2 linked regions of the Azotobacter salinestris genome follow. The protein of the gene in region 2 interacts with the protein of the main gene of each other region in a pairwise test. Links are inferred from orthologs where the notes say so. Each region holds a gene or a part of one and is shown on either strand. Other genes may lie near its edges.

Region 1 (14,928 bases), 1.4 Mb from region 2 along the record:
GGCTGCAATAGAAGTGGTTGAGCACTTCCCAATTGCCCAGGTGGCTGGTGATGCCGACCACGCCCTTGCCGGAGGCCAGCGCCTGCTCGAGAACCTCCAGACCCTCCACCTCGCGCACCCGGGCGAGGGACTTGCGCGCCGGCCAGATCCAGGCGCAGGCGCTTTCGGTGAGGGTCCTGCCGGTGTCCCGCAGGCTCTGCCGCACCAGACGCGCGCGCGCGCCGGCATCGAGTTCGGGAAAGCAGTGTTCGATGTTGATTCGCACCACCTCGAGCGAACGGTTCGGCACATGCGCCATCAACCAGCCGATGCCGGCACCGACGCCCTGCACGGCACGCCACGGCAGCAGAGCGAAGAGGCGCAGCGAGGCGACCACCACTGCACCCTTGAACTTTTCCACCAGTGGCCCTCCGAGTCGAAAAAGAAAGCCCTGAAATCCGCAAAGGCCGGCCCCCATCGGCTGGAGAGCCGGCCGGTCCGCCAGGAACGCCAGGACGACGCAAGCCCCCTCAGGCGCGCCCCGTTCGTCCGGCCCACCCTGGGGGAGGGGATTATAGGGACTCCCACACCGGGGATGGGGAACATGGGGAAAGTCGTTCAGCAGCCGTTCAGGCAGCAGGGAAGGGGATTGCCGCCTGCGACGCCTCAGCATCCGCCGGCAGGTGCCTGCCGGGCAGGCCGGCCGGCCAGCGCGGCATGGCGATCGCAGTCGATAGTGTGGTCCATGACCATTCCGCACGCCTGCATGAAGGCATAGCAGATGGTCGGCCCGACGAAGACGAAGCCGGCCTTCTTCAGTGCCCGGCTGAGCGCCTCGGCCGCAGGCGTCGTCGTCGGCACCTCGGCCGGTGTACGGAAGCGGTTGATCCGCGGCACGCCGCCGACGAAGGACCACAGCCAGCCGGCCGGATCCTCGAGCCGCAGCCAGGCCCTGGCGTTCTGCCGGGCCGCTTCGAGCTTGCGGCGGTTGCGGATGATGCCGGGATCCTGCAGCAGCCGTTCGATCTGGGCATCGTCCAGAACCGCCAGGCGCTTCGCATCGAAACCGAACAGCACCCGGCGGTAGTGCTCGCGCTTCTTCAGCACGGTGAACCAGGACAATCCGGCCTGGAATCCCTCCAGGAGCAGCAGTTCGAACAGGCGCTGCGGATCGTGCAGGGGCACGCCCCATTCCGCGTCGTGATAGGCCTGGTACAGCGGGTCGTCGGAGCACCAGAAGCAGCGTGGCATGGGCGTTCGCATCAGGGTGGAGGCCGCCGGGAATCGGGTATACTCGCAGCCCTTTACGTCGCAGCCTCAGGACAGGGTGATTTTTGTGAGCCAGACTACGCCTGCCGTGCGCACCTTCCAAGACCTGATTCTCGCCCTGCAAAACTACTGGGCCGAACAGGGTTGCGTGGTGCTGCAGCCCTACGATATGGAAGTGGGCGCCGGCACCTTCCACACCGCCACCTTTCTGCGCGCCATCGGCCCGGAAACCTGGAACGCCGCCTACGTACAGCCCTCGCGCCGCCCGGCCGACGGCCGCTATGGCGAGAACCCCAACCGCCTGCAGCACTACTACCAGTTCCAGGTGGTCCTGAAGCCCAACCCGGACGACATCCAGGAGCTCTACCTCGAATCCCTGCGCCGCATCGGCATCGACACCCGGGTGCACGACGTGCGCTTCGTCGAGGACAACTGGGAGTCGCCGACCCTGGGCGCCTGGGGCCTGGGCTGGGAAGTCTGGCTGAACGGCATGGAAGTCACCCAGTTCACCTACTTCCAGCAGGTCGGCGGCATCGAGTGCTATCCGGTCACCGGCGAGATCACCTACGGCCTGGAGCGTCTGGCCATGTATCTGCAGGGCGTCGACTCGGTGTACGACCTGGTCTGGACCGACGGCCCGTTCGGCAAGGTCACCTACGGCGACGTGTTCCACCAGAACGAGGTGGAGCAGTCGACCTACAATTTCGAACACGCCAACGTGGCCAAGCTGTTCGAACTGTTCGATTTCTACGAGTCCGAGGCCAACCGCCTGATCGAACTGGAGCTGCCGCTGCCAACCTACGAGATGGTCCTCAAGGCCTCGCACACCTTCAACCTGCTGGACGCCCGCCGCGCCATCTCGGTGACCGAGCGCCAGCGCTACATCCTGCGCGTGCGGACCCTGGCCCGCGCCGTGGCGCAGAGTTACCTGCAGGCGCGTGCCAAGCTCGGCTTCCCCATGGCCCCCCCCGAACTGCGTGACGAAGTCCTGGCCAAGCTGGAGGCTGCAGAATGAGTGCACAAGATTTCCTGGTCGAACTGGGCAGCGAAGAGCTGCCGCCGAAAGCCCTGAAGAACCTGGCCGCCGCCTTCCTCGCCAGCGTCGAGAAGGGTCTGGCCAACGCCGGCCTCGAGTATCGGGTCGCCCGCGTCTATGCCGCGCCGCGCCGCCTGGCGGTGCAGGTCGAGCAGCTGGCCACCCAGCAGCCGGACCGCACCGTCAACCTGGACGGCCCGCCGGTCGTCGCCGCCTTCGACGCCGAGGGCACCCCGACCCAGGCCGCCCTGGGCTTCGCCCGCAAGTGCGGCGTGGAGCTGCACGAGATCGACAGCAGCGGCGCCAAGCTGCGCTACAGCCGCCACATTCCCGGCCAGCCGGCCACTGCGCTGCTGCCGGCGATCGTCCAGGCCGCCCTCGACGAGCTGCCGATTCCCAAGCGCATGCGCTGGGGCGCGCGCAAGGAGGAATTCGTCCGGCCGAGCCAGTGGCTGGTGATGCTGCTGGGCACCCAGGTGATCGACTGCGAGATCCTCGCCCAGAAGGCCGGCCGCGAATCCATGGGCCACCGCTTCCACCACCCGGACGCGGTGCGCATCAGCCAGCCGTCCAGCTACTTGGAAGACCTGCGCAGCGCCTACGTGCTGGCCGACTTCGCCGAGCGCCGCGAGCTGATCGCCGGCCGCGTCGCCGAGCTGGCCGCGCAACAGCAGGGCAGCGCCATCGTCCCCGAGGACCTGCTCGACGAGGTGACCGCGCTGGTCGAGTGGCCGGTGCCGCTGGTCTGCTCTTTCGAGGAGCGCTTCCTCGCGGTGCCCCAGGAGGCGCTGATCTCCACCATGCAGGACAACCAGAAGTACTTCTGCCTGCTGGACTCCACCGGCAAGCTGCTGCCGCGCTTCATCACCGTGGCCAACATCGAGAGCAAGGACCCGGCGCAGATCGTCGCCGGCAACGAGAAGGTGGTGCGCCCGCGCCTGACCGACGCCGAGTTCTTCTTCAACCAGGACAAGCGGCAGCCGCTGGAGAGCTTCAACCAGCGCCTGGCCAACGTGGTCTTCCAGGCCCAGCTCGGCAGCGTGCTGGACAAGGCCGAGCGCGTCTCCCGGCTGGCCGGCTTCATTGCCGAGCGCATCGGCGCCAATCCGGAGCACGCCATCCGCGCCGGCATCCTGTCGAAGGCCGACCTGGCCAGCGAGATGGTCGGCGAATTCCCCGAACTGCAGGGCATCGCCGGCTACCACTACGCCCTCAACGACAGCGAGCCGGAGGATGTCGCCCGCGCCCTCGACGAGCAGTACATGCCGCGCGGCGCCGGCGCCGAGCTGCCGTCGACCCTGACCGGCGCCGCCGTGGCGATGGCCGACAAGCTCGACACCCTGGTCGGCATCTTCGGCATCGGCATGCCGCCGACCGGCAGCAAGGACCCCTATGCCCTGCGCCGGGCTGCCCTGGGTATCCTGCGCATCCTCATCGAGAAACAGCTGGACCTGAATCTCGAGGAGGCCAGCCACTTCGCGGTCGCCCAGTACGGCAGCAAGGTCAAGGCCGCCGGCCTTGCCGAGCAGGTCAGCGAGTTCGTCTTCGACCGCCTGCGCGCGCGCTACGAGGACGAAGGCATCGACGTTTCCAGCTATCTGGCGGTACGCACCCTGCAGCCGGCCTCGGCCTACGACCTGGACCTGCGCGTACAGGCGGTGCAGGCCTTCCGCCGCCTGCCGGAAGCCGAAGCACTGGCCGCGGTGAACAAGCGCGTTTCCAATCTGCTCGGCAAGTACGAGGGCAAGCTGCCGACCGCCATCGAGGCCCGCTACTTCGACAACGCCAGCGAGTTCTCCCTGTACTCGGCACTGCAGCAGGCTCAGCACGCGGTCCGGCCGCTGGCCGCCGAACGCCGCTATCGCGAGGCGCTGGAGCGTCTGGCCAGCCTGCGCGGTCCGGTGGACGCCTACTTCGAGGCAGTGCTGGTCAACGCCGAGGACCCGGCGATCCGCGCCAACCGCCATGCCATGCTGGCGCAGCTGCGCGGCCTGTTCCTCTGCGTCGCCGACATCTCGGTACTGGGACAATAAGGATGAAGCTGATCGTGCTCGATCGCGACGGGGTCATCAACGAGGACTCCGACGCCTTCGTCAAATCCGCGGAGGAATGGATTCCCATCCCCGGCTCTATCGAGGCGATCGCCCGCCTGAGCAAGGCCGGCTGGAAGGTGGCGGTCGCCACCAACCAGTCGGGCCTGGCCCGCGGCCTGTTCGACATGACGGCCCTCACCGACATGCACCTGAAGATGCAGCAGCTGGTGATGGAGCAGGGCGGGCAGATCGATCTGATCGTGCACTGTCCGCATGGCCCGCAGGACGGCTGCACCTGCCGCAAGCCGCTGCCCGGCATGTTCCGCAGCATCGCCGAACATTTCCGGCTTCCCGACCTCAAGGGCGTACCGGTGGTCGGCGACAGCCACCGCGACCTGCACGCCGGCCTGGTGCTCGGCGGCAGCCCCTACCTGGTGAAGACCGGCAAGGGCCAGCGCACCCTGCAAAACATCCTGCCGCCCGGCACCCAGGTGTTCGATGACCTGGCGGCCGTCGTCGATCATCTTCTCAAGGCCGCAGGCTGAGCCCTCATGCAATCCCTTCGCATTCCGATCTTCTATCTGCTGCTGTCCCTGAGCACCGTCATCTGGTGCCTGATCAGTCTGGTGGTCGCGGTCTTCCTGCCGTTCCGTGCCCGCTACCGCTTCGTCGTGCAGACCTGGTGCCGCTGCGCCGTCTGGCTGGCCTGGCACATCGTCGGCATCCGCTATGAACTGCACGGCGTGGAGAACATCCCTCAGCGGCCCTGCGTGATTCTCGCCAAGCACCAGAGCACCTGGGAAACCTTCTTCCTCTCGGCGTACTTCGAGCCGCTCAGCCAGGTGCTCAAGCGCGAGCTGCTGCGCATCCCCTTCTTCGGCTGGGCAATCGCCCTGCTCAAGCCGATCGCCATCGACCGCAGCAATCCCAAGGCGGCACTCAAGCAACTGGCCGAGCAGGGCCGCAAGCGGCTGGGGCAGGGTGCCTGGGTACTGATCTTCCCCGAGGGCACCCGCGTGCCGATCGGCCAGATCGGCAGGTTCTCCCGTGGCGGCGCCGCCCTCGCGGCGAATGCCGGACTGCCGGTGCTACCGGTTGCCCATGACGCCGGTCGCTACTGGCCCAAGGATGGCTGGGGCAAGACGCCCGGCACCATCCGGGTGGTCTTCGGTCCGCCGATGCAGGCCGAGGGCGAAGGTCCGCGCGCCATTGCCGAACTCAACGACCGCGCCTTCGCCTGGGTCGAGCAGACCCAGCGACAGCTCGGCACCCTGGCCGACAACCCAGTGGTCGATGGAGCAGCCAAGGTTTAACATCCGGGCATGAGCTCCCAGACAAAGCCGGCCTCCATGCCGGCTTTCCTGTGGATCCGTCCGGCGCCGCCGGGCCATGTTCCACGTGGAACCCACGCACGGCATGCCGCCCGATAGATCTTCTCGCCAGACCAGACGTAGCCGGAACCCTTCCCATGGATTACACCGCCCAATGCCGTCGCCACAGCCTCCTCAACCACCGAGCCGGCAGGAGCTCCGCGAGCGGGATGCCCTCGTCATGACGGCCGAAACCGTCCCGCTGCAGGAGGCGATGATCGAAGGCACGCTGTTCTTCCTGCCCCTGCCGCAGCTGCTGGAACTGCTCAACCTGCCCGTGCAGAACCCGGACAAATTGCCGGAAGCACTCGGCGATCATGGCTACTGGTCTTGCCATGCCCAGTGGCAGCAGTTGCTCGATGGCGGCCTGCTCACCCATTCGGTAGCCCGCGCGTACTGGCGGCAGCGCCTGGAGGAGGAGCGCGCGCTGGCTTGCCAGATCCTGACGCAGCAGGACTCCGGCCTCGGACGGCTCCATTGTCTGGTGCACAGCCCCCTGGCCGGCGAGCTCGGCTGCCCGCCGGCCGGCGAGCGCCTGCGACGCCAGCTGCAGGATACCGACGAGACCGACGCCTTGTTGGAGAGCGAGCTGCTGCTCGAGACGCGACTCGCCGACGTGTTCGCCCTGGCGTTGCGCCTGGCCGCCTGGCGGGTGGTCGACCTCAGCCTGCAGCACTGGGAGTTGCTGACGGAAGGCGGCGAGCAGGACGAGGTGCTGCTCGAGCGCTTTCTGCCGGCCTTCGATGACATGAGCGGGCACTGGAACAACCCCGTGGAGGACTACCTCGCCCATCTCGCCACTCTAGCCGGCTGTGCGGAGCAGGAGGGCGAGTTCAGCGGCCTGGCCAGACTCTGGGCAGGGGAGGGCATGGATGTCCGGACCAGAGAGTACCTGCTCGGCGCCTGGTGCCAGGGTCACCGCCGGGCGGATGCGCGGGCTGTTACCGGGCTGATGGACGCCGTCCTGCGCCGGCTGCTCGGCGCCGGCGAGGCGCCAGACGACCTCGCCCTCAATCGTCAGCTGCTCTGCGAATCCTTCCGCTTCGTGGAAAGCTGCGCCTACCTGCAGCGGACCCTGAGCCGGCTGGGCATGGCGGACGGGGCGATCGGCGAAATCTTTGCCGTCTACCGCAGCGAATACCGCCGGGCACGGGCCGCACTGGGCAGGCCGCTGGCAGAAGACGGCGGGCGCTGAAGCCCGCCGCTCCGCCCCACGGGGGAAGGGCGACCCCTTCCTGAGAACGCCCTCCTGCAAGCCCGGCTCGCTTCGAGACCGGCAGGAATTCCGGCACAATGGCCTTTCGGAATAATCCCTTTCCAGAAAGGAGCATTCATGACCTATTCCCAGCCGGGCATCCTGGCCGGCGTACCGTCGCAGGCACGCCATCTGTTCTTCGAAAGCGCTCCATGAACCTTTCAATTACCCATATCTGCGAGCGGTCCATATGAGCTTGTGACAAGAGGTCGCCCCATGATTCATTGGAGGCACCGAAACGCATAGCCGAGGTGTCCCATGGACCGCTCTGTTTTGGCTGACGCCTCCTGGGTTGAACAGGAACTCGCCGGCTCGACGTTCCGGGACGAACGCCTTGGCCGGCGGCTGCGCAAGCTGCTGCTGCAAATGGCGAATGCCGTGGGAGAACCCATCCCGCTGGCCTGCCAGGACTGGGCGAATACCAAGGCGGCCTACCGCTTCCTTTCCAACACGGCAGTAGACGAGGCGCGGATTCTGGCCGGGCACTTCCAGTCGACGCGTATTCGCGCTGCTGCCGTCGACGGTCCCCTGCTGGTCCTTCAGGATACGACCGAGTTTTCGTACAAGCGGGCGCACCCCGAGCAGATCGGCACGCTTACCACCATCCCCGGCCGGAAAACCGATGGCCGCAGGCCCATGCATACGCTCTGTGGCCTGCTGATGCATTCCAGCCTGGTCGTCACGCCGGAGGGGCTCCCCCTGGGACTGGCCGCAATCCGCTTCTGGACACGCTCGAAGTTCAGGGGAGTGACGGCTCTCAAGCGCCGGATCAATCCGACCCGCGTGCCGATCGAGCACAAGGAGAGCGTCCGCTGGCTGGAAAACCTGCGCGATGCCACCGCGCTGCTCGGCGATCCGGCACGGCTGGTCCATGTCGGGGACCGGGAAAACGATATCTATGAGTTCTTCTGTGCGGCACGCTCTGCCGGTACCCATTTCCTTGTCAGGACCTGTGTCGACCGCCTGGCCGGCAGCGGCAAACAGACGATTGCCGACCAGATGAGCGAGGTTGCCGTCCAGGGACTTCATGACGTCCTGGTCGAAGAGGGCAGGAAAACCACCCGAGCCATCGTCGAGCTTCGTTATCGTCGTATCCACGTGCTACCGCCGATCGGCAAGCAGAGACATTATTCAGCCATCGACCTGACCGTGATCCAGGCGCGGGAGCGTGGGGAGCCGAGCGGCAGGCCGGCCATCGACTGGCAGCTCATCACCGACTTGCCGGTCACCTCGCCGCAGGAGGCGATCGAGAAGCTTGACTGGTATGCCCTGCGCTGGAAGATCGAGTCGTTCCACAAGATCCTGAAATCCGGCTGCCGTGCGGAGGAGGCCAGGCTCAGGACGGCCGAGCGTCTGGTCAATCTCATAGCCTTGTTCTGCATCATTGCCTGGCGTCTGTTCTGGATGACCATGCTCAACCGCACCGAGCCCGAGGCCTCTCCCCGCATTGCCTTGACCCGGGACGAAATTGGCCTGCTTGACCGGATGATCGACGCCACCGGCCAACCTCCTCCATCGAGGGCACTTTCCGACTACCTGATTCACATTGCGAGGCTTGGCGGCTATCTCGCCCGTGCCTCGGATCCGCCACCCGGCAATGTCGTTCTCTGGAGAGGCTGGTGCCGTCTCATGGACATCAAGCTGGGAGCACTACTCGTCGCTTCCCGCTATGGGTAATTGAAAGTCCATGAACCCCATCTTCAACCGAGGTAAAGGCCCGCCGATGCTGTGCTCCCGATTTCTTTCTGGAGCCAGCCACCATGATGCGACCCGACGCCAAGGTCGAAAAGATCTACCTCTATCCCAAGCCTGTCGATTTCCGAAAATCCATCGACGGCCTCGCCGCCCTGGTCGAGCTGGACATCCAGGTGGCGGTGTTCGATCCGGTGCTGTTCGTGTTTCTCAACCGGGCGCGCAATCGGGTGAAGATCCTGTACGGCTTCTGTCTCTGGCTCAAGCGCCTGGAGGCCGAGCGCTTCAAGGTGCCGCCAGAGCCCGGCGACGAGGCCATCGTCCTCAGCGCCGAGGAGTTGAACTGGCTGCTGGATGGCTTCGACCTCTGGCGCAACCGCCCGCACCGGGTGTTGAGGCCGCGCTATGTGGCCTGAGCCGGTATAATCCGGCTCCATGACTTTTGTGCCCGACACCTTTCCCGACGATCCGCTTTTGCTCAAGCAGTTATTGCTGTCGGCGAACGAGCAGATGTCGGCAAAGGATGCTCGCATAGAACAGCTTCAGGAACAGGTCGCCCTGCTGCGTCAACGCCTGTTCGGCCCGAAATCCGAGCGCAGTATCGATCCGGACTCACCGCAACTGGCGATGTTCAACGAAGCCGAGCAGTTGGCCGAAGAGCCGGCGCCTGCCGTTGAAGCCGAAGCACGAGAGATCGCCGAGGCCGAAGAAGGCGTCGCCCCGATCAAGCGCCGTGGCAAACGCAAACCGCTGCCGGCCGAACTGCCACGGATCGAGGTCGTCCACGAACTGCCCGAGCACGGAACTGAGCTGCGCCTGCGGCTGCCGCAAGCAGGCCATCGGCGAGGAAGTCAGCGAGCAGCTCGACATCGTGCCGATGCAGGTCCGGGTGATCCGGCACATCCGCAAGGTCTACGCCTGCCGGGGCTGCGAAAGCGCACCGGCCACCGCCGACAAGCCGGCGCAACCGATCGAGAAAAGCCTGGCCAGTCCCGGCGTGCTGGCGATGCTGCTGACCACCAAGTACGTCGACGGCCTGCCGCTGCACCGCTTCGAGAGGGTGCTCGCCCGCCACGGCGTCGAGATCCCCCGGCAGACCCTGGCGCGCTGGGCGATCCAGTGCGCCGGGCAGCTGCAACCCTTGCTCAACCTGATGCGCGACCGGCTGCTGGAAAGCCCGGTGATCCACTGCGACGAGACGCGGGTGCAGGTGCTCAAGGAGCCGGACCGGGATCCCTCCAGCCAGTCCTGGATGTGGGTGCAGACCGGCGGCCCGCCGGAGCAGCCGGTCGTCCTCTTCGACTACAGCCCCAGCCGGGCACAGGAGGTGCCCTTGCGCCTGCTCGCCGGCTACCGCGGCTACCTGATGACCGGGTCGCGCCAGACCGACGACTACGCCGGCTACAACGCCCTGGCCGCGCAACCGGGCATCGAGCGCCAGGGCTGCTGGGCCCATGCCCGGCGCAAGTTCGTCGAGGCGCAGCAGGTGCAGCCCAAAGGCAAGACCGGGCGCGCCGACCAGGCATTGGCCTGGATCAACCGGCTCTACGCTATCGAGCGCGACCTCCGACAGGCCGGCGATGCCGAGCGCCTGGAGGCGCGCCGGCAACACAGCCTGCCGGTCCTCGCCCAGCTCAAGGCCTGGCTGGACAAGACCCAGCCGCAGGTCACGGCGCAGAATGCGCTGGGCAAGGCGGTGAACTACCTGGCCAGCAACTGGAGCCGGCTCATCCGCTATACCGAGGCGGGCTACCTGCCGATCGACAACAACCGTGCCGAACGGGCCATTCGCCCGTTCGTCATCGGGCGCAAGAACTGGCTGTTCAGCGACACGCCCAAAGGCGCGACGGCCAGCGCGCAGCTCTACAGCCTGGTGGAAACCGCCAGGGTCAACGGGCAGGAGCCCTACGCCTGGCTGCGCCACGTCCTCGAACGCCTGCCGGCAGCGCAAGGCGTCGAAGACTACGAGGCGCTGCTGCCGTGGAACTGCACGCCGACGGCGCCACTGTAAACGACCGGCTCGGCCGTCAACAGGTGGGGTTTATGGATCGCTTTCTGTTCTTCTCCCTCGAATCGGCGCAAGACCTGCCCACTGCCCTCGACCGGCTCGCCAGCCTGGCCGATGGCGAGACGATCGTCGTCGGCCTCGGCGAGTCGCTGCTGCAGGCGCAGGGCCGTCGACTCGCCAGCCTGCGTGTGTTCCCAGCACTGAGCGGCACCGCCGTGGATATCCCCTCGACCCAGCACGCCCTGTGGTGCTGGCTGCGAGGCGAGGATCGCGGCGAGCTGCTGCAGCTCAGTCGCGCGCTCGCCGCCGCCCTGGCCCCGGCCCTGCGCCTGGTGCAGAGCACCGACGCCTTCCGCTACCGGGAAGGCCGCGATCTGACCGGCTACGAGGACGGCACCGAGAATCCCCAAGGAGAAGCGGCCATTGCCGCCGCACTCGTCGGCGAAGGCTCCGAGGGCGAACGGGGTGGCAGCTTCGCCGCCGTGCAGCACTGGGTACACGACCTCGACCGCTTCGGCGCCCTGTCGCCGGACGAACAGGACCATATCGTCGGCCGGCGCAAGCGCGACAACGAGGAGCTGGAGGACGCGCCGGCCTCCGCCCACGTCAAGCGCACCGCCCAGGAAAGCTTCAGCCCGGAGGCCTTCGTCCTGCGCCGCTCGATGCCCTGGAACGACGGCCAGCAGGCCGGCCTGCTGTTCCTCGCCTTTGGCCACAGCCTGGATGCCTTCGAAGCCCAGCTGCGCCGCATGGCCGGCCTGGAGGACGGCATCGTCGATGCCCTGTTCCGCTTCAGCAAGCCGGTCAGCGGAGGCTATTACTGGTGCCCGCCGGTGCGCGCGGGCAGGGTGGATCTGCAGAAGGTACAGGGATAAGGCCGCGATATGCTGCCTCCGGAAAAACATCGGAGCAGGGGAAGCATGTGCGGACCGGCGGGCGCGCTGGACAGCCTCGTACTTATCCAGGGCGCCCCGGAAATGCCGCTCGAGGCAGGCGAATTCGACGGAAAGCCCGGGCAAGACGCTGCCCGGGAAAGGCAAGGCAGGTACGGCGACCGCTACAGCACGGCTTCGAACAACTCCAGCTGCGGCGGCCCCAGGTAAAGTTCACGCGGGCTGCTACCGGCGTTGGCATGCGCCTTGCGGAAGGCTTCGGAACGCGTCCAGTCCTCGAAGGCCTGCGCGGATTCCCATTCGGTATAGGAACTGAACAGGGTGGATTCCTCACCCTGCGGTCCCTGCAGAAGGTGGAAACGGACAAAGCCGGGCACCTCGTGAAGATAGCTTTCGCGCTCGCGCCAGTGGGCGATGAAGGCTTCCTCGTGTCCTCGGGCAATCTTGAAACGGTTCATGGCAAGGAACATGTCTTGGACTCCGCGTGGTCGACAAACGGCCATTCTAGACAAGAACCTCGGCTTTCACAGAATCGAGCCTCCCCTTATCAGGTAAGGGCCGCCCCGGGTGGATAACCCAGCGCTCGACGAAAAACCCCCTGGCAGATGTGCATCCGCCAGGGGGCCTCTTGTGTCTGTGGATATTTTTCTTATCCACACCTGCTACTCACACGTCCAGATTCGCCACCGCCAGGGCGTTGTTCTCGATGAATTCGCGGCGCGGTTCGACGGCATCGCCCATCAGGGTGTTGAAGATCAGGTCGGTGGCGATGGCGTCCTCGATGGTGACCTTGAGCATGCGCCGCACGCTCGGGTCCATGGTGGTTTCCCACAGCTGCTCGGGGTTCATCTCGCCGAGGCCCTTGTAGCGCTGGATGCTGTGGCGCTTGGTGCTTTCCGCCATCAGCCAGGCGAGGGCTTCCTTGAAGCTGGATACCGGTTTCCTGCGCTCGCCGCGCTGCACGTAGGCGCCGTCTTCCAGCAGGCTGTTCAGCTGTTCGCCGAGGGCGGTGACGGTGCGGTAGTCGTTGCTGGCGAAGAAGTCGCGGTTGAAGGTGACATAGCTGGACAGCCCGTGGGCGACCATCTCCACCTCCGGCAGCCAGAGGTGGCGCTCGCGATCCTCGCGCAGGCTGGCCCGGTAGGCCAGCCCGGATTTCTCGCTGGCCTTCAGGCGGGTCTGGAACCGCTCCAGCCAGGCCTGCATGGCCGCCTGGTCACCCAGCAGTTCGAGACCGACGCGCGGCAGGTAGACGAAGTGCTCGGTGATCTCCTGGGGATAAAGCCGCGACAGGCGGGCAAGGGTCTTCATCACCGTGCGGTAGTCGTTGACCAGTCTTTCCAAAGCCGGCCCGCCCAGCCCCGGAGCGCTCTCGTTGACGTGCAGGCTGGCGTCCTCGAGGGCCGACTGGGTCATGTATTCCTCCATGGCCTCGTCGTCCTTGATGTACTGCTCCTGCTTGCCCTTCTTCACCTTGTACAGCGGCGGCTGGGCGATGTAGACGTAGCCGCGCTCGATCAGCTCGGGCATCTGGCGGAAGAAGAAGGTCAGCAGAAGGGTGCGGATGTGCGAGCCGTCGACGTCGGCATCGGTCATGATGATGATGTTGTGATAGCGCAGCTTGTCGATGTTGTACTCCTCGCGGCCAATTCCGCAGCCCAGCGCGGTGATCAGGGTGCCGACCTCGGCGGAGGAGAGCATCTTGTCGAAGCGCGCCTTCTCGACGTTGAGGATCTTGCCCTTGAGCGGCAGGATCGCCTGGGTCCGCCGGTTGCGGCCCTGCTTGGCCGAGCCGCCGGCGGAGTCGCCCTCGACGATGTAGAGCTCGGAAAGGGCCGGATCCTTCTCCTGGCAGTCGGCCAGCTTGCCAGGCAGGCCGGCGATGTCCAGCGCGCCCTTGCGGCGGGTCATTTCGCGGGCCTTGCGGGCGGCCTCGCGGGCACGGGCGGCATCGATCATCTTGCCGACCACCGCCCTGGCCTCGTTGGGATTCTCCAGCAGGAAGTCGCCGAAGTACTTGCCCATCTCCTGCTCGACAGCGGTCTTCACCTCGCTGGAGACCAGCTTGTCCTTGGTCTGCGAGCTGAACTTGGGATCCGGCACCTTGACCGAGATGATCGCGGTCAGGCCCTCGCGGGCGTCGTCGCCGGTGGTTGCCACCTTGTGCTTCTTGGCCAGACCTTCCTGTTCGATATAGGCGTTCAGGTTGCGCGTCAGCGCCGAGCGGAATCCGGCCAGATGGGTGCCGCCGTCACGCTGGGGAATGTTGTTGGTGAAGCAGAGGATGTTCTCGTTGAACCCATCGTTCCATTGCAGGGCGACCTCCACGCCGACGCCGTCCTCCTCGCGCTGCACGCTGAAGTGGAACACCTGGCTGACCGCGTTCTTGTTGGTGTTCAGGTAGTCGACAAAAGCCTTCAGGCCGCCTTCGTACTTGAACAGCTCCTCCTTGCCGCTGCGCTCGTCCTTGAGGACGATACCGACGCCGGAATTGAGGAAGGACAGTTCGCGCAGGCGTTTGGCGAGGATGTCCCAACTGAAGTGGATGTTGTGGAAGGTTTCCGCGGAGGGCTTGAAGTGGATCTGCGTGCCGGTGCCCTCGGTATCGCCGACCGCGGCCAGCGGTGCCTGCGGCACGCCGTGCACGTAGGTCTGCTCCCACACCTTGCCGTCGCGGCGAATGGTCAACACCAATTCCTCGGAGAGCGCATTGACTACCGAAACGCCCACGCCGTGCAGGCCGCCGGACACCTTGTAACTGTTGTCGTCGAATTTGCCGCCGGCATGCAGCACGGTCATGATGACCTCGGCGGCGGAGACGCCTTCTTCCTTGTGCAGATCGACCGGAATGCCCCGGCCGTTGTCGCGCACGGTGATGGACTCGTCGGTGTGAATGGTGATGCTGATATCGTTGCAGTAGCCGGCCAGCGCCTCGTCAATCGAGTTGTCGACCACCTCGAACACCATGTGGTGCAGACCGGTACCGTCATCGGTATCACCGATGTACATGCCGGGGCGTTTGCGTACGGCATCCAGGCCCTTCAGGACTTTGATGCTGGACGAGTCGTACGTCTGGTTTTCGCTCATTACCTTCACTCCCGATCGTGGGTCTGGGTGATACGGCCCTGTTCCACGTGGAACAGGGCAACTGGCGTATCCGTGCGCCAGCCTTCACGCAATGCTTCTAGGTCTACGCAGGTGATGAATACCTGGCAATGCAGTTCTTCGAGCAGACGGCAGAGGGCACGACGGTGCTGCTCGTCCAGTTCGGAGGGCAGGTCGTCGACCAGATAGATGCACTGGCCGCGCCTGGTGCGCTCGACGAGATGCCCCTGGGCGATCTTCAGCGCACAGACCACCAGCTTCTGCTGACCACGCGACAGCAGGTCCGCG
Region 2 (14,128 bases):
CGGAGAACAGGATGCGGCGCCTTTGACCGGCGGGCCGATAGTGCAGATCGACCTCCACGTAGGCCGAGCCGAGGATGTGCCCGGCCCGCTGCAGGCGAGTCCGGCAGAGCAGCGCCGGAATCTCCACCAGGGTGAACCAGTGGCGGTAGGGCAAGGCGATCAGGCGCTGCCCGATCAGCTTGAGGTAGCGCTCCACCTGCCGCTGATCGGCGCTCACACCCAGTCTGAAGGCATCCTCGAGAACGATGGGCAGCAGCCTGGCCGAAGGCTCGCTACAGAGGATCGGTCCCTTGAAGCCGGCCGCCAGCAGATAGGGAATCCGTCCGACATGATCGATATGCACGTGAGTCGCGATCAGCGCCCTGACGGTATCCAGCGCGAAGTCGATGGCCAGCCTACCCGCTCCAGCCCGCCCTTCGGCAGAGGTTTCCGCCCCCTGGAACAGGCCGCAGTCAATCAGCAGACTGTGCTGCGCATCCATCAGGAGTTGATGACAGGAGCCGGTGACTCCCTGGGTGGCACCGTGATGGAGAATCTCCGGGTATGGCATCGCTCGATCCTTCAGCTGAAAGTCCTCAATCGCCTGGCAAGCACCATCCCGCGCCATGCCCAGGCCCTTCCTCATGCGCAGCAAACATGAACAGACACCCGGCGAACGCCGGCTGTCGGCTCTGACTTGGCTGCTGCGGTCTCTCCGGCAGCACACCCACTGCCCTACCGGCAGGCAGGACAGGCGTTCGATGCGAACCGCGACAGGAACTCGCAGGAATGGGAACATGCGGGCGAGCTACCAGACCGCGCGGCACCCTGACGCCGGAGGCGCGGATTGTGCCGGACGGAAGACGGATTTCAAGCCTTGACAGGATAGGCGCCCGGTCGAATGAAGAGCCGGGCGCACAAATACCGGAAGAGCATCACAAAACCTATCTCCCCGGAGAGATGGAAGCGTGCCCCGATTATTCGGCAGCCGGCTTCTGAGTGAGCCGGGCCAGCTCCTTCTGGCATTCCACCAGTTGGCGCTGACGGGAGGCCAGCTGCATTCTCAGGCGACCATAGAACAGCATGCCCAGTAGCGGCGAGGCCAGCAGCCCCAGTAGCAGGGCAGCAGAAACGAAGACGGCCATCGGCAGTTGCGGCGTAGTCCAGCCAAAGAGCACCAGCGTCGCGACCTGGCGGTTTTCCAGTACGAACACCAGCGTGGCGGCGGCTACCAGCAGCAGGATCAATCCCAGCAAGATTCGTTTTAAGTGGCGCATTAAGCAGTTCTCTCGTGATGACTACACTTTCGTTCGCTCTATCCGGACGGCCATTGCATTGCACAAGGACAACCTGGAGGTCCGCTGCGCGGACGAGCCAGCTCCGAAGGCGCTCAGTGTACCGTCCCGGCATTCGAGCGGAACATAGTCATTTCATTCATTGACGCGATCGCGCAGTTCCTTGCCGGGCTTGAAATGCGGCACGAACTTGCCATCGAGGCGAACGGTCTGCCCTGTTTTCGGGTTGCGACCGACGCGCGGCGCCCGATAGTGCAGCGAGAAGCTGCCGAAACCGCGAATTTCGATGCGATCTCCGGTGGCCAGAGCCTGCGACATCTGCTCCAGCATGGTCTTGATGGCCAGTTCCACATCCTTTGCGGACAACTGCCCCTGCTGGGTGACGATGCGCTCGATCAACTCCGACTTGGTCATGGTTTTCCCTTCGTTTTCAAGCGGCTAGATCAAAATGGGTTGCTTGGGTTTTAGCATGCTGGACAGAGTTTGAACAGCCCGGAGCACAGCCAAGCAGCGAGGAGCACACAGAAAGGACAGCGCGTCCTCCATCGGCCCAACCACGACCAAGGGGCCGAAAACGGAAAAGGGCGACCGAAGTCGCCCTTTTCATTCAACGCAACGCCGAACTCAGCTCTGGTTGCCCATCTGAGCGCGGATCAGATCACCAATGGTGGTCGGACCGGGCGCCTCGGTTTCCTGCTTGCGCAGTTCCTTGATGGCGTCCTTCTCGTCGTCCACATCCTTGGCCTTGATCGACAGGCTGATGACGCGGCTCTTGCGATCGATGCTGATGATCTTGGCTTCGACCTCATCGCCTTCCTTCAGCACGTTGCGGGCGTCCTCGACGCGATCACGACTGACTTCGGAAGCCTTCAGCACAGCTTCGATGTCGTTGCCCAGGTCGATGATTGCGCCCTTGGCATCGACTTCCTTCACGGTGCCGCGCACGATGCTGCCTTTCTCGTTGAGCGAGGCGTAGTTGGAGAACGGATCGTCCGCCAGTTGCTTGATGCCCAGCGAGATGCGCTCGCGCTCCGGATCCACGGAGAGGATGACGGTTTCCAGCTCGTCGCCCTTCTTGAAGCGGCGTACGGCTTCTTCGCCCTGCTCGTTCCAGGAGATGTCGGACAGGTGGACCAGACCGTCGATGCCGCCTTCCAGGCCGATGAAGATGCCGAAGTCGGTGATCGACTTGATGGTGCCGGAGATGCGGTCGCCCTTGTTGTAGCGGCTAGAGAAGTCTTCCCAGGGATTGGACTTGCACTGCTTGATGCCCAGGGAGATGCGACGACGCTCTTCGTCGATGTCCAGCACCATGACTTCCACTTCGTCGCCGACCTGAACGACCTTCGACGGGTGGATGTTCTTGTTGGTCCAGTCCATCTCGGAAACGTGCACCAGGCCTTCCACGCCCTCTTCCAGCTCGGCGAAGCAGCCGTAGTCGGTGAGGTTGGTGACGCGGGCCATGACGCGGGTGCCTTCCGGATAGCGGGCCTTGATGGCGACCCACGGATCCTCGCCCAGTTGCTTCAGGCCCAGGGAGACGCGGTTGCGCTCGCGGTCGAACTTGAGCACCTTGACTTCGATCTCGTCGCCGACGTTGACGATCTCGGACGGATGCTTGATGCGCTTCCAGGCCATGTCGGTGATGTGCAGCAGGCCATCCACGCCGCCCAGGTCGACGAACGCACCGTAGTCGGTGAGGTTCTTGACGATACCCTTGACCTGCTGGCCTTCCTGCAGGGACTCCAGCAGGGCCTCGCGCTCGGCGCTGTTCTCGGCTTCCAGGACGCTGCGACGGGACACGACCACGTTGTTGCGCTTCTGGTCGAGCTTGATGACCTTGAACTCGAGCTCTTTACCTTCCAGGTGGGTGGTGTCGCGCACCGGACGGACGTCGACCAGGGAACCCGGCAGGAACGCACGGATGCCGTTGATGTCGACGGTGAAGCCGCCCTTGACCTTGCCGTTGATGACGCCTTTGACAACTTCTTCTGCCGCGAAAGCCGCTTCCAGAACAATCCAGCACTCGGCGCGCTTGGCTTTTTCGCGGGACAGCTTGGTTTCACCGAAGCCGTCTTCCACTGCGTCCAACGCGACGTGGACCTCGTCACCCACCTTGATGGTCAGCTCGCCCTGCTCGTTGTAGAACTGTTCGACCGGGATGACGCCCTCGGACTTCAGGCCGGCATGCACGGTAACCCAGTCACCGTCGATGTCGACCACGATGCCGGTGATGATGGCACCGGGTTGCATGTCGAGGGATTTCAGGCTTTCTTCAAAAAGTTCTGCAAAGCTTTCGCTCATGTTGATTCCTGTCGATTGGGGCGGGGGACCCGCCCATCTCCACATTCCAGACAATGTGGGTTCGTTTCTTCAAAAAGTCCGCAGTACGAGGTCTGGTTTTCTGCGGCCCTTGTGTATCATCCAGCAAGATCGCGCGCGGCGATTTCGCTCATGATCCGCTCCACCACCTGCTCGATCGAGAGCTCCGTGGAATCCAGCCGGATCGCGTCCGGCGCGGCCTTGAGCGGAGCGACAGCACGCTGGCTGTCACGCTCGTCGCGCTTGCTTATCTCGCCCAGTAGACTAGACAGGTTAGCATCGACCCCACTCTCCTTCAACTGCTGGTAGCGGCGGCGCGCCCGTTCCTCGGGTCTGGCGGTGAGAAAAACCTTCAGCGGGGCGTCCGGAAAGACCACGGTGCCCATGTCCCGACCATCGGCCACCAGGCCCGGCGGCTCGAGGAAGGCATGCTGACGCTGCAGCAGGGCTTCGCGCACGGCCGGCAGCGAGGCGACCTGGGAGGCCCCGGCGCCGACCTGCTCGTTGCGAATGGCGTCGGTGACATCCTCACCCTCGAGAATGATCTGCTGCGGGCGCTGCTCGGTGGAGGTGATGAACTGCACGTCCAGATGGGCGGCCAGCACCTTGAGCGCCTCTTCGTTGGTCAGATCCACGCCATGGTTGCGCGCGGCGAAGGCGAGCAGGCGATACAGGGCTCCCGAGTCGAGCAGGTTCCAGCCGAGCCTCTTGGCGAGCAGGCCGGCCACGGTCCCCTTGCCGGAGCCGCTGGGGCCGTCGATGGTGATCACGACCGGGCGAACGCTCATGACTCACCCTCCTCGTCCACGCGAATGCCGACATGCTTGGCCAGGGCGACGAAATTGGGGAAGGAAGTGGCCACATTGGCGCAATCATGGATGCGGATCGGCGCGCTGGCACGCAGCGAGGCGATGCTGAAGGACATGGCGATGCGATGGTCGCCGTGACTGTACACCTCTCCCCCGCCGATCGGACCGCCCTCGATGACGATGCCGTCCGGGGTCGGCTCGGCCTTGACGCCGAGTGCCTGCAGACCGTCGGCCATCACCTGGATGCGGTCGGACTCCTTGACCCGCAGCTCCTCGGCGCCGCGCAACACGGTGCGCCCCTCGGCACAGGCCGCGGCGACGAACAGCACGGGGAACTCGTCGATCGCCAGCGGCACCAGGTCCAGAGGAATCTCGATGCCCTTCAGGCGGGCCGAACGCACGCGAATGTCGGCGACCGGCTCGCCACCCACTTCGCGCGGGTTCTCCAGGGTGATGTCGCCCCCCATCAGCTTGAGAATCTCGATCGCTCCGGTGCGGGTCGGGTTGATGCCGACGTGCTCGAGCAACAGCTCGGAGTCTTCGGCAATGCTTGCGGCCACCAGGAAGAAGGTCGCCGAGGAAATGTCCGCCGGCACCTCGATCTGGGTCGCCTTCAGCTTGTGGCCGGACTCGACGGTGACCTTGCTGCCCTCGACCTTCACCGGATAGCCGAAGCCGCGCAGCATGCGCTCGGTGTGGTCGCGGGTCGGCGCCGGCTCGCTGACCGAGGTTTCGCCGCCGGCATAGAGGCCGGCGAGCAGCAGGCAGGACTTCACCTGGGCACTGGCCATGGGCATCTGGTAATGCATGCCGGTGAGTTTGCGGCCGCCCCTGATGGTCAGCGGCGGCCGGCCCTCCGGCCCGGTTTCGATCTCGGCGCCCATCTCGCGCAGGGGTTTGGCCACGCGGTTCATCGGCCGCTTGGAGAGCGAGGCGTCGCCGGTCAGCACGGTGTCGAACGGCTGAGCGGCGAGCAGCCCCGACAGCAGGCGCATGGAAGTGCCCGAGTTGCCCAGGTACAGCGGCCCCGGCGGCGCCTTCAGACCGTGCAGGCCCACTCCGTGGATGGTCACCCGGCCATGGTGCGGGCCCTCGATGACCACGCCCATGTCGCGGAACGCCTGGAGGGTGGCGAGGGCGTCCTCGCCCTCGAGAAAGCCCTCCACTTCGGTCGTGCCCTCGGCCAGCGAGCCGAGCATGATCGAGCGGTGGGAGATGGATTTGTCGCCGGGAACACGGATGTGTCCGCGGGCATGACCGCCCGGCAGGGCCAGGTAGATCAAGTCGTTATCGTGCATGGCATCCACATAGGCCCGGCGGGCCAGTATCTTGCTGAAATGCTCACGGGCGACGCGGGCGCGGGTGAACACGCCCAGCAGTTGATGCCCGTCCCCTGCATCGACCGCGGCGCGCAGGGCGTCGAGATCGCTGCGAAAGACATCGAGGGTGCGCAACACCGCCTCGCGGTTGGCGAGGAAGATATCGCGCCACATCACCGGATCGCTGCCGGCGATCCGGGTGAAATCACGGAAACCGCCGGCGGCATAGCGAAAGATCTCCAGGTTCTCGCTGCGCTTGGCCAGCGAATCCACCAGACCGAAAGCCAGCAGGTGCGGCAGATGGCTGGTGGCGGCGAGCACCTCGTCGTGGCGCTCGACGGTCATGTGCTCGACCACTGCACCGAGCCCTCGCCAGAGGCCATCGACCAGCGCCAGGGCTTCGGGATCGCTCTCCTGTACCGGTGTCAGGATGACCTTGTGGTGGCGGAACAGTTCGCTGTCGGCCGCCTCCACGCCGCTGCGCTCGGAGCCGGCGATCGGATGGCCGGGCACGAAGCATAGTGGCTGACCGGCAAAAGCCCGCCGCGCCGCCCGCAGCACATGCCCCTTGGCGCTGCCGACATCGGTAATGACAGTGTTGCCCAGATCGAGTCCGGCGAGCGCGCCGAGCAGCTTCTCCATGGCCAGAATGGGTATGGCGAGTTGGATCACCTGCGCTCCCCGACAGGCGACAGCGAGGTCCTCTTCGCAGCGGTCGACCACACCCTGGGCGACGGCCAGCTCGCGGGTCTGCGGATCCAGATCCACTCCGACGACCTCGCGGCACAGGCCGCGCTCAAGGACTCCCTTGGCGAAGGAGCCGCCAATCAGCCCCAGACCCACCACGACCAGACGGCCGATCCTGGGCTCCGCCGGTTGCACCGCAGCGATAGGTGAGAATGCATGCTCAGACACTGGCGAGAACCTTCTTCAGCGCCGCCAGGAAGCGGGCGTTCTCTTCCGGCAGACCGATGGACACACGCAGGAAGGTCGGCATGCCATAGCCGGCCACCGGACGCACGATGACGCCCTCGCGCAGCAGCGCCGCGTTGATCGGCGCCGCATCGCGGCCGAAGTCGACGGCGACGAAGTTGCCCCTGCTGGGAATCCAGGACAGGCCAAGCTCGCCCAGCCCCGCCTCCAGCTGGGCCATGCCCGCATCGTTGATGCGCCGGCCTTCGGCCAGGTACTCGGCATCCTCCAGCGCGGCGCAGGCGGCAGTCAGGGCCAGGCTGTTGACGTTGAACGGCTGGCGCACCCGGTTCAGCACGGCCGCCACTTCGGCTGTGGACACGGCATAGCCGACACGCAGGGCGGCCAGCCCATAGGCCTTGGAGAAGGTGCGCGAAACCAGCAGATTCGGGTAGCGGGCCAGGTACTGGAGCCCGTCGGGCAAGTCGTTGCCCGATGCGTACTCGATGTAGGCCTCGTCGAGGACCACCAGCACGCGCGCCGGCACCCGGGCGAGGAAGCGCTCCAGGGCGTCCGGGCCGAACCAGGTGCCGGTCGGGTTGTTCGGGTTGGCAAGGAACACCACGCGGGTATCGGCGTCGATGGCGGCAAGCATCGCCTCCAGGTCATGCCCGTAGTTCTTCGCCGGCACCGCCCGCCCCTCGGCGCCTGCCGCCTGGGTGGAGATCGGGTAGACGGCGAAGGCGTGCTCGCTGAACACCGCATTGAACCCCGGCGCCAGCCAGGCGCGGGCGACCAGATCGAGAATGTCGTTGGAACCGTTGCCCAGCGTGATCTGCGCCGGCACCGCGCCACAGCGCTCGGCCAGCCGGGCCTTGAGCACGTAGCCGCTGCCATCGGGATAGCGGGTCAGCTCCGCCAGCTCGTCGCGGATCGCTTCCAGCACCCTGGGGCTCGGGCCGAGCGGGTTCTCGTTGCTGGCCAGTTTGACGATGCCCGCCGGATCGAGATCCAGCTCGCGCGCCAACTCGTCCACCGGCTTGCCGGGCACATAGGGAGACAGCTTCTGCACGCCCGGCACGGCCAGGGCGAGAAAATCACAGGTCATGAATCAAGCCTCAAGCGTGGGGCCGCAAGCAACAGGACAGGCCGGGCAGCGATGCGCCGATGGCTTGCCCCTGCTCGCTTGCGGCGGCCGCAATCACAGTACTGCCTTGGGATAGGAGCCGAGCACCTTGAGCGCCACGGCCTCCTGGCTGAGTCGTTCCAGTACGCTCTTGACCAGCGGGTCGTGGCGGTGACCGACGAAGTCTATGAAGAACACGTAGGTCCACTTGCCGCTGCGCGAAGGACGGGTCTCGATGCGGGTCAGGTCGATACCGTTCTCGTGGAAGGGCACCAGGAGTTCGTGCAGGGCACCGGGCTTGTTGTTCATCGAGACGATGATCGAGGTCTTGTCATCCCCCGTCGGCGGCACTTCCTGGTTGCCGATGATCAGGAAACGGGTGGAATTGTCCGGACGATCCTCGATCTTCTCGGCGAGCCTGGTCAGGCCGTAGAGCTGGGCCGCCATGTCGCCGGCGATGGCCGCGCTGTTCCACTCGCCCTTCACCCGCCGGGCGGCATCGGCATTGCTGGCCAGCGCCACGCGCTCGACGTTCGGGTAGTGCGCATCCAGCCACTTGCGGCACTGGGCCAGCGACTGGGCATGGGAGTAGATGCGGGTGATGCCGTTGGTCCGGGTATTCTCGCCGACCAGCAGATGATGATGGATACGCAGCTCCACCTCGCCACAGATCACCAGGTCGTGCTCGAGGAAGCTGTCCAGGGTATGGTTGACCGCCCCCTCGGTGGAGTTCTCCACCGGCACCACGCCGAAGTTGACCGCGCCGGCGGCCACTTCGCGGAACACTTCGTCGATCGCCGCCATCGGCGTGCTGATCACCGCATGGCCGAAGTGCTTGAGCGCAGCGGCCTGGGTGAAGGTGCCTTCCGGGCCGAGATAGGCAACCTTGAGCGGATGCTCCAGGGCCAGGCAGGAGGACATGATCTCGCGGAACAGCCGGGCGACTTCTTCGTTGCCCAGCGGCCCCTTGTTGATCTCCATGATGTGCCTGAGCACCCAGGCCTCGCGCTCGGGCCGGTAGAACACCGGTGACTCGCCGGGCTTGAGCGCCGCCATCTTCACTCGCGCCACCTCTTCGGCGCAGCGCGCACGCTCGCTGATCAACTCGAGGATCTTCTCGTCGAGGCTGTCGATGCGTACGCGCAGAGCCTTGAGCTGATCCTGGTCACTCATCAGCCGTGCTCCTTCTCGAATTCGGCCATGTAGGCCACCAGAGCCTCGACTGCGTCCAGGCCGACCGCATTGTAGATCGAGGCGCGCATGCCGCCGACCGAGCGATGGCCTTTGAGGTTGAGCAGGCCGCGTGCCTCGGCACCGGCGAGGAAGGCCTTGTCCAGCTTCTCGTCGGCCAGACGGAACGGTACGTTCATCCAGGAGCGGGCGTTGAAGGAAATCGGGTTGGTGTAGAACGCGCTGCCGTCGATGAAGCCGTAGAGCAGATCCTTCTTGGCGCGGTTGCGCTGCGCCATGGCCTCGATGCCGCCCTGCTCCTTCAGCCACTCGAAGACCAGCCCGGACAGGTACCAGGAGAAGGTCGCCGGGGTGTTGTACATGGAGCCGTTGTCGGCGGCGACCTTGTAGTCGAGCATGGTCGGACAGAGGCTGCGGGCGCGCCCGAGCAGGTCTTCGCGGACGATCACCACCACCAGGCCGCTGGGACCGATGTTCTTCTGCGCACCGGCGTAGATCAGGCCGAACTGCGACACGTCGACCGGTCGGGAGAGGATGTCCGAGGACATGTCCACCACCAGCGGCACGTCGCCGAGCTCCGGCACCCAGTCGAACTGCAGGCCGCCGATGGTCTCGTTGCTGGCATAGTGCAGGTAGGCGGCGTTCTTCGACAGCCGCCACTCGTTCTGTCCGGGGATGGCGAAGTAATCGTAGGCCTCGGCGCTGGCGGCGACATTGACGCTACCGAAGCGGCGCGCCTCCTCCATGGCCTTGCGCGACCAGATGCCGGTGTCGACGTAGTCGGCGACGCCGCCCTCGGGCAGCAGGTTCAGCGGAATCTCGGCGAACTGCTGGCTGGCCCCGCCCTGCAGGAACAGCACCTTGTAGTTCGAGGGAATCGCCAGCAGATCGCGCAGGTCCTGCTCGGCTTTCTCGGCGATGGCCACGTACTCGTCGCTGCGATGGCTCATCTCCATCACCGACAGCCCCCGGCCATGCCAGTCGAGAAGCTCTGCCTGGGCGCGGAGCAGGACAGCTTCGGGAAGCGCGGCCGGGCCGGCGCAGAAGTTATAGGCGCGTTTGCTCACGTCGTTATCTCTCACACTCTATTCTCAGATCGTTCCCACGCACGGCGTGGAAACGCAGCCTTGACGCTCCCGCGGATCGCAGCGAAGGCGCGCCCCCTACAGACAAAACCGAACCTGCTTCCGCGGGGGCCCGACCTGGAGGGGACGATGCACTCCCGCCGTCAGCCCAATCAATCCTCGCTGTCGGTCGGCACCACATCCGGCGAGACATCGCCGCCACCGCCGAGCAGCTCGTCCTTGCTCGGCTCGGTGCTCACCACCGGCAGCTCCTTCTCCATGACCGCTTCGTCGATGCCGGCCTCGACCTCTTCCTGAATCTCTTCCTCGGAGGGTTCCTGCACCCGCTCCAGACCCACCAACTGCTCGTCGCCGGCCAGTTTGATCAGGGTGACGCCCTGGGTGTTCCGGCCCAGCGAGGAAACTTCGTCCACGCGGGTGCGCACCAGGGTGCCCTGGTCGGAAATCAGCATGATCTCCTCGCCCTCCTGTACCTGGATGGCGCCGATCAGCTTGCCGTTGCGCTCGTTGGTGACCATGGCGATCACCCCCTGGCCGCCACGGCCACGACGCGGATACTTGCTGAGCGGGGTGCGCTTGCCGTAACCACGCTCGGAGGCAGTGAGGATCTGCGCGCCGCGCTCGGGGATCAGCATGGAAATCAGTTGCTGGCCGGCACCGAGCTTCATGCCGCGCACGCCGCGGGCGTTGCGGCCCATGGTGCGCACGTCGCGCTCGGCGAAGCGGATCACCTTGCCGCCGTCGGAGAACAGCATGACCTCCTTCGCACCATCGGTGATGGCGGCGGCGATCAAGGTATCGCCCTCGACCAGATCCAGCGCGATCAGGCCGGCCTTGCGCGGGCGGCTGAACTGCACCAGCGGCACTTTCTTCACGGTGCCGCAGGCGGTGGCCATGAAAATGTAGGCACCGGTCGGCTCGCCGTTCAGCTCGGCGGTCTCGCCGTCAGCTTCTTCGGCCTCGGCCTCGACCATTTCGCCCTCGATCGCGGGGCTCTCGCCGTCTTCCAGCTCCTCGTCGGCAGCGCTCTGCTGCAGTGCCTCCAGATCGACCTGCAGCATGGCGGTGATGCGCTCGCCCTCGTCCAGCGGCAACAGGTTGACCAGCGGCCGGCCACGGGAAGTGCGCGACGCCTCGGGAATCTCGTAGGTCTTCAGCCAGTAGACCTTGCCCTTGCTGGAGAACAGCAGCAGGGTGGTATGGCTGTTGGCGACCAGCAGGTGCTCGACGTAGTCCTCGTCCTTCACACCGGTGGCCGCCTTGCCCTTGCCGCCGCGACGCTGGGCCTGGTAGGTGGCCAGCGGCTGGCTCTTCGCGTAGCCGCCGTGGGAGATGGTCACCACGCGCTCTTCCTCGGTGATCAGGTCGGCGATGGTCAGGTCGACCTGGGAGGCGACGATCTCGGTGCGCCGTGCGTCGCCGAACTCGGCCTTGACCTTCTCCAGCTCCTCGCGGATGACCTCCATCAGCCGCGCGGGGCTGGTCAGGATGCGGATCAACTCGCCGATCTGGGCGAGGATCTCCTGGTACTCGGCGAGCAGCTTTTCGTGCTCGAGGCCGGTCAGGCGGTGCAGGCGCAGGTCGAGGATCGCCTGGGCCTGCTCCGGCGACAGATAGTACTTGCCGTCGCGCAGACCGTATTGCGGCTCGAGATCCTCCGGGCGGCAGGCGTCGGCGCCCGCGCGCTCGACCATGGCCTCCACGGCGCTGGACTCCCAGGCGGTGGCGACCAGGCGCTCCTTGGCCTCGGCCGGGGTCGGCGAGCGTCTGATCAGCTCGATCACCGGGTCGATGTTGGACAGCGCGACCGCCTGGCCTTCGAGGATGTGGCCGCGCTCGCGGGCCTTGCGCAGCTCGTAGACGGTGCGCCGGGTCACCACCTCGCGACGGTGGCGGACGAACACCTCGAGCATGTCCTTGAGGTTCAGGGTGCGCGGCTGGCCATCGACCAGGGCCACGACGTTGATGCCGAACACGCTCTGCAATTGGGTCTGGGCGTAGAGGTTGTTGAGCACCACCTCGGGCACCTCGCCGCGGCGCAGCTCGATCACCACGCGCATGCCGTCCTTGTCGGACTCGTCGCGCAGCTCGGTGATGCCCTCGATCTTCTTCTCCTTCACCAGCTCGGCGATCTTCTCGATCAACCGCGCCTTGTTCAGCTGGTAGGGCAGCTCGGTGATGACGATCTGCTGGCGGTTGCCGGTCTTGTCGATGTCCTCGATCTCGGCACGGGCGCGGATGTAGATGCGCCCACGGCCGGTGCGATAGGCCTCGATGATGCCGGCGCGGCCGTTGATGATGCCCGCCGTGGGGAAGTCCGGACCGGGGATGTACTGCATCAGCTGGTCGACGGTCAGCTCGGGGTTGTCGATCAGCGCCAGGCAGCCGTCGATCACCTCGGAAAGGTTGTGCGGCGGAATGTTGGTGGCCATGCCCACGGCGATGCCGCTGGAACCGTTGACCAGCAGGTTGGGAATCTTGGTCGGCATGACCGCCGGGATCTGCTCGGTGCCGTCGTAGTTGGGCACCCAGTCGACGGTTTCCTTGTCCAGATCGGCGAGCAGTTCGTGGGCCAGCTTGGCCATGCGCACTTCGGTGTAACGCATGGCCGCGGCGTTGTCGCCGTCCACCGAGCCGAAGTTGCCCTGGCCGTCGACCAGCATGTAACGCAGGGAAAACGGCTGGGCCATGCGCACGATGGTGTCGTACACCGCGGTGTCGCCGTGCGGGTGGTACTTACCGATGACGTCGCCGACCACGCGGGCGGACTTCTTGTACGGCTTGTTCCAGTCGTTGCCCAGCTCGCTCATGGCGAACAGCACGCGCCGGTGCACCGGCTTCAGGCCATCGCGCGCATCCGGCAGGGCACGTCCGACGATCACGCTCATGGCGTAGTCGAGGTAGGACTGTTTCAGCTCGTCTTCGATATTGACCGGGAGGATTTCTTTGGCCAGTTCGCCCATGGAAGCCGGGTTCCTTTTACGTCAGCAGTGTCCTGCGTTTAAGCGCGGAATGGTAACACAGGGGAGCCGCCGCAGGCTGCACGCCGTGCGCGGCAAGCGGCAGCCGGCATGTCGTGCCGGCTGCCCCTGTGGCGACAGGTCAGTGCAGCCGCTTGCGGCTCATGAGCTCGGCCATCTTGGCCGCGTTCGGCCGTTCGACCACGCCCCGCTCGGTGACGATGGCGTCGATCAGGTCGGCCGGAGTGACGTCGAACACCGGGTTGACCGCCTCCACCGAGGCCGCCACGCGCTTGCCGCCGATCTCCAGCAGCTCGCGCCCATCGCGCTCCTCGATGGGAATTTCATCGCCACTTTGCAGCGACATATCGATGGTGGAGCTGGGCGCCACCACCATGAAGCGCACGCCGTGGTGCATGGCCACTACCGCCAGCTGATAGGTACCGATCTTGTTGGCCACATCGCCCTCGGCGGTGATCCGGTCGGCACCGACGATCACCCAGGTAATGCCCCTGGTCTTCATCAGGTGGGCGGCCGCACCGTCCACGTTCAGGCTCACCGGCACGCCCTCTTCGGCCAGCTCCCAGGCGGTCAGGCGCGCGCCCTGCAGCCATGGGCGAGTCTCGTCGGCATAGACCCGCTCGACCAGCCCCTCCAAGTAGGCCGCCCGGATTACGCCGAGCGCGGTGCCGAAGCCGCCGGTCGCCAGCGCGCCGGTATTGCAGTGGGTCAGGAGCGCCTGAGGTTTGCCGCCATGCTTGCGGATCAGTTCGACGCCGAGCTGGGCCATGGTCAGGTTGGCCTCGCGATCGCTCTCGTGGATGCCCACCGCCTCGGCCTCCAGCGCCGCCAGCACGCCCTCGCCCTCCTTCAGCCGCGCCAGACGCTCGCGCATGCGATCCAGCGCCCAGAACAGGTTGACCGCGGTCGGCCTTGAAGCGGCCAGCACCCGGAAATCCTCCTCCAGCGCCGCACGCCAGTCGCCGCCGGCCGCCAGCCGCTGGCGAGCGCCCAGCACCACGCCGTAGGCGGCACTGATGCCGATCGCCGGCGCACCGCGCACTACCATGTCGCGGATCGCCCCGGCCACGCCCAGCGCACTGTCGTAGGCAAGCCAGCGCTCTTCCTGC

Evidence for each region.
Region 1: the proteins of gyrA (region 2) and gyrB interact in binary tests that used the Escherichia coli proteins (3 or more experiments, as listed by UniProt). The link is inferred for Azotobacter salinestris from one-to-one orthologs.

What each region holds. Positions count from the first base shown.
Region 1 is NZ_CP045302.1:2,676,435-2,691,362, forward strand. What follows is about bases 11,913-14,928. They hold gyrB (DNA topoisomerase (ATP-hydrolyzing) subunit B), read right to left. Parts: upstream 14,623-14,928; coding sequence 12,202-14,622; downstream 11,913-12,201. Other genes in these bases: hmuQ (heme-degrading protein HmuQ), read right to left, coding at 11,913-12,005; recF (DNA replication/repair protein RecF), read right to left, coding at 14,628-14,928. Also shown: GCU53_RS12585 (lysophospholipid acyltransferase), read right to left, coding at 1-400; GCU53_RS12590 (DNA-3-methyladenine glycosylase I), read right to left, coding at 646-1,230; glyQ (glycine--tRNA ligase subunit alpha), read left to right, coding at 1,316-2,263; glyS (glycine--tRNA ligase subunit beta), read left to right, coding at 2,260-4,317; gmhB (D-glycero-beta-D-manno-heptose 1,7-bisphosphate 7-phosphatase), read left to right, coding at 4,320-4,862; GCU53_RS12610 (lysophospholipid acyltransferase family protein), read left to right, coding at 4,869-5,630; GCU53_RS12615 (hypothetical protein), read left to right, coding at 5,869-6,882; GCU53_RS12620 (IS4 family transposase), read left to right, coding at 7,201-8,619; IS66 family insertion sequence element accessory protein TnpB, read left to right, coding at 8,703-9,050; GCU53_RS12635 (Dyp-type peroxidase), read left to right, coding at 10,678-11,517; more of hmuQ, read right to left, coding at 11,700-11,912. UniProt on the Escherichia coli protein: DNA gyrase negatively supercoils closed circular double-stranded DNA in an ATP-dependent manner to maintain chromosomes in an underwound state.
Region 2 is NZ_CP045302.1:1,229,613-1,243,740, forward strand. What follows is about bases 9,991-13,355. They hold gyrA (DNA gyrase subunit A), read right to left. Parts: upstream 13,002-13,355; coding sequence 10,191-13,001; downstream 9,991-10,190. Other genes in these bases: serC (3-phosphoserine/phosphohydroxythreonine transaminase), read right to left, coding at 9,991-10,020; mtnA (S-methyl-5-thioribose-1-phosphate isomerase), read right to left, coding at 13,141-13,355. Also shown: GCU53_RS05725 (MBL fold metallo-hydrolase), read right to left, coding at 1-550; GCU53_RS05730 (lipopolysaccharide assembly protein LapA domain-containing protein), read right to left, coding at 957-1,226; ihfB (integration host factor subunit beta), read right to left, coding at 1,410-1,688; rpsA (30S ribosomal protein S1), read right to left, coding at 1,899-3,578; cmk ((d)CMP kinase), read right to left, coding at 3,695-4,384; GCU53_RS05750 (bifunctional prephenate dehydrogenase/3-phosphoshikimate 1-carboxyvinyltransferase), read right to left, coding at 4,381-6,639; hisC (histidinol-phosphate transaminase), read right to left, coding at 6,632-7,744; pheA (prephenate dehydratase), read right to left, coding at 7,838-8,935; more of serC, read right to left, coding at 8,935-9,990; more of mtnA, read right to left, coding at 13,356-14,128. UniProt on the Escherichia coli protein: A type II topoisomerase that negatively supercoils closed circular double-stranded (ds) DNA in an ATP-dependent manner to maintain chromosomes in an underwound state.